DNA from 3 places in the Nocardia glycosmidis genome. Region 1 is predicted to be linked to each of the others. Evidence: riboswitches for the same ligand, from Rfam matches in the RefSeq annotation. Region 1 holds a riboswitch; each other region holds the start of a gene.
The links. A riboswitch is a leader RNA that binds a small molecule or an ion and turns the genes downstream of it on or off. The one in region 1 is predicted to bind S-adenosylmethionine.
Positions count from the first base shown of each region.

Region 1 (2,196 bases):
TCGGGGTCGGCCTTGATCGCCGCGATCTGTGTGGTCTGGGTGCCGATCTGGTCGGCAGTGGCGCGGGCGCCGACCGCGAGCACCAGCGCGGCGGCGACCCGATCCGGCGCGCCTACCATCCACTCCAGCACGCGCATGCCGCCCATCGACCCGCCGACGACGGCGGCGAGCCGGTCGATGCCGAGCCGGTCGAGCAGCATCGCTTCCGCGGTCACCTGATCGCGGATCGAGATTTCCGGAAACCGTGTGCCCCAAGGCTTTCCGTCCGGAGCGGGGCTGGACGGCCCGGTGCTGCCTTTACAGCCGCCGAGCACGTTGGTCGCGATCACGCACCATTCGTCGGTGTCCAGCGGCGCGCCCGGCCCGACCATGCCGTCCCACCAACCGGGCAGGGGATGGATGTCGTCCGGCCTGCCGACGACGTGCGAGTCACCGGTGAGTGCGTGTTCGACCAGCACGACATTGTCCAGTTCCGGGGAGAGTTCCCCCCAGCGCTGCACTCCGAGACGTACGTCCGCAACGACTGCGCCGCTCTCCAACCGGACGTCCCCGATGGGGATGATGCCGAACTCCCCATCCGGGGGCGGCAGGGTGACACTGGGCGTGCGAGCGCTCGATTCGATGTCCACGGTCACGTCGCAGCCGCCGCGAAACCGGCGCGCACATTCTCGCCGTCCAGCGCGAGGGGGGCCGATCGGGGAATGCTCGCGCAGGTCGGCTCCTCCAGCATGAGCCGGCGACGTGTCATCGACGCAGGGTGAATCACGACAGAACGCACATCGCCGATGGTAGCGACGTGGTCGGAGCGGGACGGCTGGCCGGCGAATGCCCTACCGGCCAATTGCTGCCCGCGCGGGGACCACACGGCCGAACACCGGCTCGCGCTTTTCGGCGTGCCGGTGCTGTCGAATCCCACCTGGACCTGCGCAGTGTCGAAGGGCCACTGTGCCGGTTCGTCTTCGGCCGCGGCCGCGGACGATTCACTCATGGTTTGCTCCAAATGAAGGTATGCGCCGGTACAGCAGGGGCTAACGGTGTGACGAACAACACATACCGGCTTACCTCCTGATGCGCGCTTGCCCCCGGCTCCCGGGAGCCCGGTCATCACCCGGAGCACCCCGCCGCTGCTGGAGGGTTGCCGACCAGCGAGCCGGGGCTTGACGCTGGTACTCATGACCTGTCCGGAATCATAACCGGCGGCCGTCAGCGGCCGAAATTCCGCATGGAACTCACTGGTCAGCGCCGGTAGGCGCGGTCGCGCACTGCGCGCATCCCGCGGGGTGCGCGATGCTGTCGGCGACCTTCGCCGAACTGGGTGAGCGGGCCGGCGCTTGGGGTCCGATCGGTAACTGACGTGTGCGTCTCACTCCGGGGGCTGCCTGCGGTGCGCGGTCTTCGGCAGCAGTACGCTTGTCTTGCTTGCACCACGGTCTCGCGGACAATGCGGGACCATATACGTTGTCTGTTGGAACAGCTGGGGTCCGCTCACAAGCGTGTTCGCCTGGCCGTGCAATGAGGGCACCATCCTAGGAGGACACGAAGATCCATGTCCAAGATCAAGGTTGAAGGCACCGTCGTAGAACTCGACGGCGACGAGATGACCCGGATCATCTGGCAGTTCATCAAGGACAAACTGATCCACCCGTATCTCGATCTGAACCTGGCGTACTACGACCTGGGCATCGAGTACCGGGACAAGACCGACGACCAGGTCACCGTCGACGCCGCGAACGCCATCAAGAAGCACGGCGTCGGCGTGAAGTGCGCCACCATCACCCCGGACGAGGCGCGGGTCGAGGAATTCGGCCTGAAGAAGATGTGGCGCTCGCCCAACGGCACCATCCGTAACATCCTGGGTGGCACCATCTTCCGCGCCCCGATCATCATCTCGAACGTCCCGCGGCTGGTGCCGGGCTGGACCAAGCCGATCATCATCGGCCGCCATGCCTTCGGCGACCAGTACCGCGCCACCGACTTCAAGGTTTTCCAGGGCGGCACCGTCACCCTCACCTTCACCCCGGAAGACGGCAGTGAGCCGATCGTGCACGAGGTCGTGAAGATGCCCGAGGACGGCGGCGTGGTCATGGGCATGTACAACTTCCGCAAGTCCATCGAGGACTTCGCGCGGGCGTCGTTCAACTACGGCCTGCAGCAGAACTACCCCGTGTACATGTCGACGAAGAACACCATCCTGAA
Region 1 covers NZ_JBQWRH010000003.1:306,674-308,869, forward strand. The annotation lists gene metX (homoserine O-acetyltransferase MetX) at 1-635, opposite strand, end outside; gene ACT86A_RS05450 (hypothetical protein) at 632-988, opposite strand; SAM riboswitch class IV at 1,068-1,178, opposite strand; gene ACT86A_RS05455 (NADP-dependent isocitrate dehydrogenase) at 1,547-2,196, shown strand, end outside.

Region 2 (2,196 bases), on a different contig from region 1:
TGCGACTCCAGGAAAGGGTATTTCACCCAGCTGACCGCCTTGTTGTCCTCCAGGAAGCGGGCAACCCGCAGTGCGGAGTCGACCGAATGGCGCACCCGCAGCGGCATGGTTTCCAGACCCTTCAGCAGGGTCCACGCGTTGAACGGGCTCAGCGCCGGACCGGTATGGCGCATCAGCGTTTTCACCGGCCCGTCGATGTAGTCCTGCGCGCCGAGAATCGCTCCGCCGAGTACCCGGCCCTGCCCGTCGATGTGCTTGGTGCCGGAGTAGACCACCACGTCGGCGCCGAGTTCGAAGCCGCTTTGCAGCAACGGTGTGGCGAAGACGTTGTCCAGCACCACTTTCGCGCCCGCGGCATGGGCCAGTTCGCTCACCCTACGGACATCGACCAGGGTCTGCATCGGATTGGCGGGCGTCTCGAAGAACACCGCATTGGTCGGCACCGACAGCGCCTGCTCCCACTGGTCGAGATCCTCGCCGTCGACGAAGACGGTCTCCACGCCCCAGCGCGGCAGGATCTCGTTGCACACCACGAAGCAGGAACCGAATAGGCTGCGCGCGGCGACCAGCCGGTCACCCGCGCCGAGCAATGCGCCCAGCGCGGTGAACACCGCCGACATGCCGCTCGCGGTGGCGAAGCACGCTTCGGCGCCGTCGATCAGCCGGATCCGCTCCTCGAACATGGCGACCGTCGGATTGCCGTAGCGGGAGTAGACGAAATGCTCCGCCTCGCCGGTGAACGCGGCCTCGGCGGCTTCCGCGCTCTCGTAGACGAAGCCGGAGCTCAGGTACAACGCCTCGGAGGTTTCCTCGAAGCCGGAGCGCCGCAGTCCGCCCCGCACACCGAGCGTCGCGGGACCGACACCCTCGGGCAGGGGCTTGTCGAACGCGCCGCCGGTGATCACGACTGCCGCCAGGGCAGTCCGAGGGCGCGCCAGCCGGCGCCGCCGCGATGCCCGAACCCATCGAGCGGACCCTCGAAGCCGTCGAGCACGTTGTAGGAGGTGTGGTAGCCGGCCGCGGTGGCGGCGATCGCCGCGCCGACCGAACGCTGGCCGGAGCGACAGAGGAACACCACCGGCGTGGCGGGATCGTGGTTGTCGAGTGCCTGCCGCAGTTGCTCGACGAAGGCCTCGTTGCGCGCGCCGGCGGAGTCGACCCACTCGATCAGCACGGTAGGCCGATCGATCGAACTCGTGTCGGGGACGCCGACAAACCGCCATTCGGCTTCCGTCCGCACGTCGACGAGAACGGTTTCGGGATTGTCGCGCAACAGTTCCCATGCCTGCTGGGGGGTGATGTCACCGGCGTAATTGCTCATCTGCTCCTCCTGCGAATCCGCACTTGCCGCGCCCGCGTCTTCGAGCACGGCCCGGTCGTCACCCGGAGCACCCCACCGCGGAGGAGGGTTGCCGACCAGTAATGCCGGGGCTTGACACTGGTTCTCATGACCTTCGACTGAGATTGCACCGAGCCGGGTCACCGTGTCAAACGGTGGCTCACACTGCGCGAACGCTCAGGTGCAGACCAACCACTTGGCGCCGGATCTGGTGAGGTTCCACGTCTTGGTCGTCTCCGTGCCGTCTGTCACCGTGGTCACGGTGGCCTTGCCTTTGTCGCCGTCGACGATCGGGGGATCGATTTTCCTGATCTCGACTGACTTTCCGGCGCCGGACTGCCCGGCCAGCGGCGAACGGGCGGCGTCGAAGCCCTGGCATCCGGTACCGGGCGCCGGCACCGTCTCGGTGCCATTGGCGCCCTCGACGAAGTTGCGGACGGCCGCGGCGATGCGGTCGGAATCTGTGACATTTTTCTCAGCAGGCGACAGGACTCCGCCGAGCACGATCGCGCCGAGCACGATCGCCGCGATCACCGCGGCCGCGATGAACGGGATCGCGGAAGGCTGGTCGGTCTGATCGACCTGGATGATGTCGTCGTCGTCCGCGGTCGGCCGCTGCTCGGTCATGGCTCGATGATCCCTGGTCGGCGGGGTTATCGGGCGCTCGGCCCCACCGGAAAGGGGGGAGTCGCCGCCGGGACCCCAACAGCCGCTTCAGACCGAACGAGAGCGGGTATGCGCCGATTGTGAGGTTCTATGGCATCCACGGGGTTCACGCACCGGCTCGAGGCGCGATCGAGGGTCCCGATAGAATCGCGGGACGGCAGCCTGCTGTGATAGCGAATCGGCAGCTCGTC
Region 2 covers NZ_JBQWRH010000002.1:344,109-346,304, reverse strand. The annotation lists gene ACT86A_RS04070 (O-succinylhomoserine sulfhydrylase) at 1-905, opposite strand, end outside; gene ACT86A_RS04065 (rhodanese-like domain-containing protein) at 902-1,321, opposite strand; SAM riboswitch class IV at 1,336-1,453, opposite strand; gene ACT86A_RS04060 (Rv0361 family membrane protein) at 1,517-1,966, opposite strand.
Region 2: it holds a riboswitch for S-adenosylmethionine, as region 1 does, so the genes downstream of both, ACT86A_RS04065 (rhodanese-like domain-containing protein) here and ACT86A_RS05450 (hypothetical protein) in region 1, are expected to answer to the same signal.

Region 3 (2,196 bases), on a different contig from region 1:
CCGAGTCGGGACTGTCGGACCAGATGCGCAGCAGCCGCACGCCCGAGATCGCGGCAAGGCCGTCCCGGAGCCGGTCGGCGAGCCGGTGTTCGTGCGCGGCAAGGGTTTCGGCCTCGATGGCACACAGCGCGTCGCACGCGGCGGCGAGCGCGGCGGCGCCGAGCACGTTCGGCGACCCGGCCTCGTGCCGCTGCGGAGCGGGGGCCCACTCGGCCTCGGTTGTGCTCACCTCCCGAACCGCCCCGCCGCCGGACAGATAGGGCTGCGCCGCATCGAGCCAATCCCGCTTGCCCACCAGCACACCCGCGCCGAAGGGCGCGTACAGCTTGTGACCGGAACAGGCTAGATAGTCGATTCCGGTGTCCCGCAGGCTGATCCGACGATGTGGCGCCAGCTGCGCCGCGTCCACCAAGATCCGGGCGCCGCACTGGTGCGCGATGGTGGCCAGCCGCTCCAGTGGCAGCACCTCCCCGGTGACGTTCGACGCGCCGGTCACCGCGAGCAACGCGGCGGGCTTGCTGCACAACTCGGCGACCAGCCGGCCGACGGTCTCCTCGACCGTGTCGGCCGCCTGCACGACGCGGCGGCCGCGCCTGGTCCACGGCAGGAAGTTGGCGTGGTGCTCGATATCGAGCACTACCGTGTCGCCGGGCACGCAGGACGCGAGCAGGTTCAGCGAGTCGGTGGTGTTGCGCGTGAACACCACCACGTGATCCGGTGCGGCGTCGAGGAACTTGCCTACCGATCCGCGGGCGGCCTCGTAGCACTCCGTGGAGATCCGCGAAGCGTAACCCGCGCCGCGGTGCACGCTCGCGTAGAACGGCAGCAACTGCTGCACGCGGTCGGTAACCTGCGCCAATGCCGGCGCGCTCGCCGCATAGTCGAAATTCGCGTAGCTCGCGGTTCCGCCCTGCACGAGCGGCACCAGCAGTTCGTCGCCCGAGACCCGGGCGAATGCGGCACAGGTGGTATCGACAACACTAGTCATCACGTGAATCCCGTCGGCTCTAGGACCGCGATCGAATGATTCGTCGAGTCCGCGCTTGCCGCGCCCGGTTGGGCGGCGGCCGGGTCGTCACCCGGAGCACCCCACCGCGGAGGAGGGTTGCCGACCAGCAAGCCGGGGCTTAGCGCTGGTACTCATGACCTGACCCGAGATTGGCAGAAGCGCCCCAGCGCTGTCAACTGGGTACCAATCCCAGGCCGGCACATACCGATCGGGACCTGCCCGACGTCCGTGCGTCCGCGCGCAGACTCACGAGCCGGGCCGGCACCCCTGACCTCGCTTTACGAGCACTGTTCGCCATCGAAGCCGGCACGCGGCTGTTGCCCTGAACACATCCGCGCCACCGCTGCCGGCCGGAGCAGGCCCGGCATCTCGTCTCCGACGACGCTACGACCGAACAAATACAGCAAATACGCAGCAGCACCCGGTAACCCGAACGATCGTCCCTGGTGCCCAGGTAACCACAGCGGCCCGCGCTTTTGCGGAAAGCAAAACCAAGCGTTACCTGTTCGCAGCCCGTCGCGCCCCGATTCGCGATGTCACAGCGCACGAGTCGCCGGACGCTCAGCCCTCATCCAGCTAACAACAAGCAGCCGATCTCGAATCCATGGTGTTCACCCCTTGTCGAGCGCAGCGACATTCCCCGTTCGCGCAGCGCCGCTGGGCGCTGCCGAAGCAAACCCAGTACCGTGGACAACTGGCCAATCGCGGCATTTGCCCTTTGGTAACCCCGCCCTTTGGTAACCCGCCCTTTGGTAACCCAACTATGGCGCGACAACGGAAAGTGTGAGGCAGATCGATGGAAGGTTCGGTGGGCACCGTGCTCCGAACAGAGGTCGACGCGCCGCAGCGTCCGTTGTTGCGGGGCGAGCATGCGCCGCAGGCCAGGACGCTGGTCGACATCCTGACCGCTACCGCGCTCGCACATCCCGACGCCCCGGCCATCGACGACGGCCAGGTGGTGCTGACCTACCTGGACTTGGTGGTCGAGGTCGAGCAGACCATGGCCCGCCTCGCCACAGCGGGCGTACGCCCCGGTGACCGGGTCGGGGTGCGGATGCCTTCCGGGACCCGCGGACTCTACGTCACCATTCTCGCGGTCCTCTACAGTGGCGCGGCCTATGTGCCGGTCGACGCCGACGACCCGGACGAGCGGGCCCAGCTGGTCTTCGGCGAAGCCCAGGTCACCG
Region 3 covers NZ_JBQWRH010000015.1:170,107-172,302, forward strand. The annotation lists gene ACT86A_RS19915 (aminotransferase class V-fold PLP-dependent enzyme) at 1-988, opposite strand, end outside; SAM riboswitch class IV at 1,035-1,148, opposite strand; gene ACT86A_RS19920 (Pls/PosA family non-ribosomal peptide synthetase) at 1,806-2,196, shown strand, end outside.
Region 3: it holds a riboswitch for S-adenosylmethionine, as region 1 does, so the genes downstream of both, ACT86A_RS19915 (aminotransferase class V-fold PLP-dependent enzyme) here and ACT86A_RS05450 (hypothetical protein) in region 1, are expected to answer to the same signal.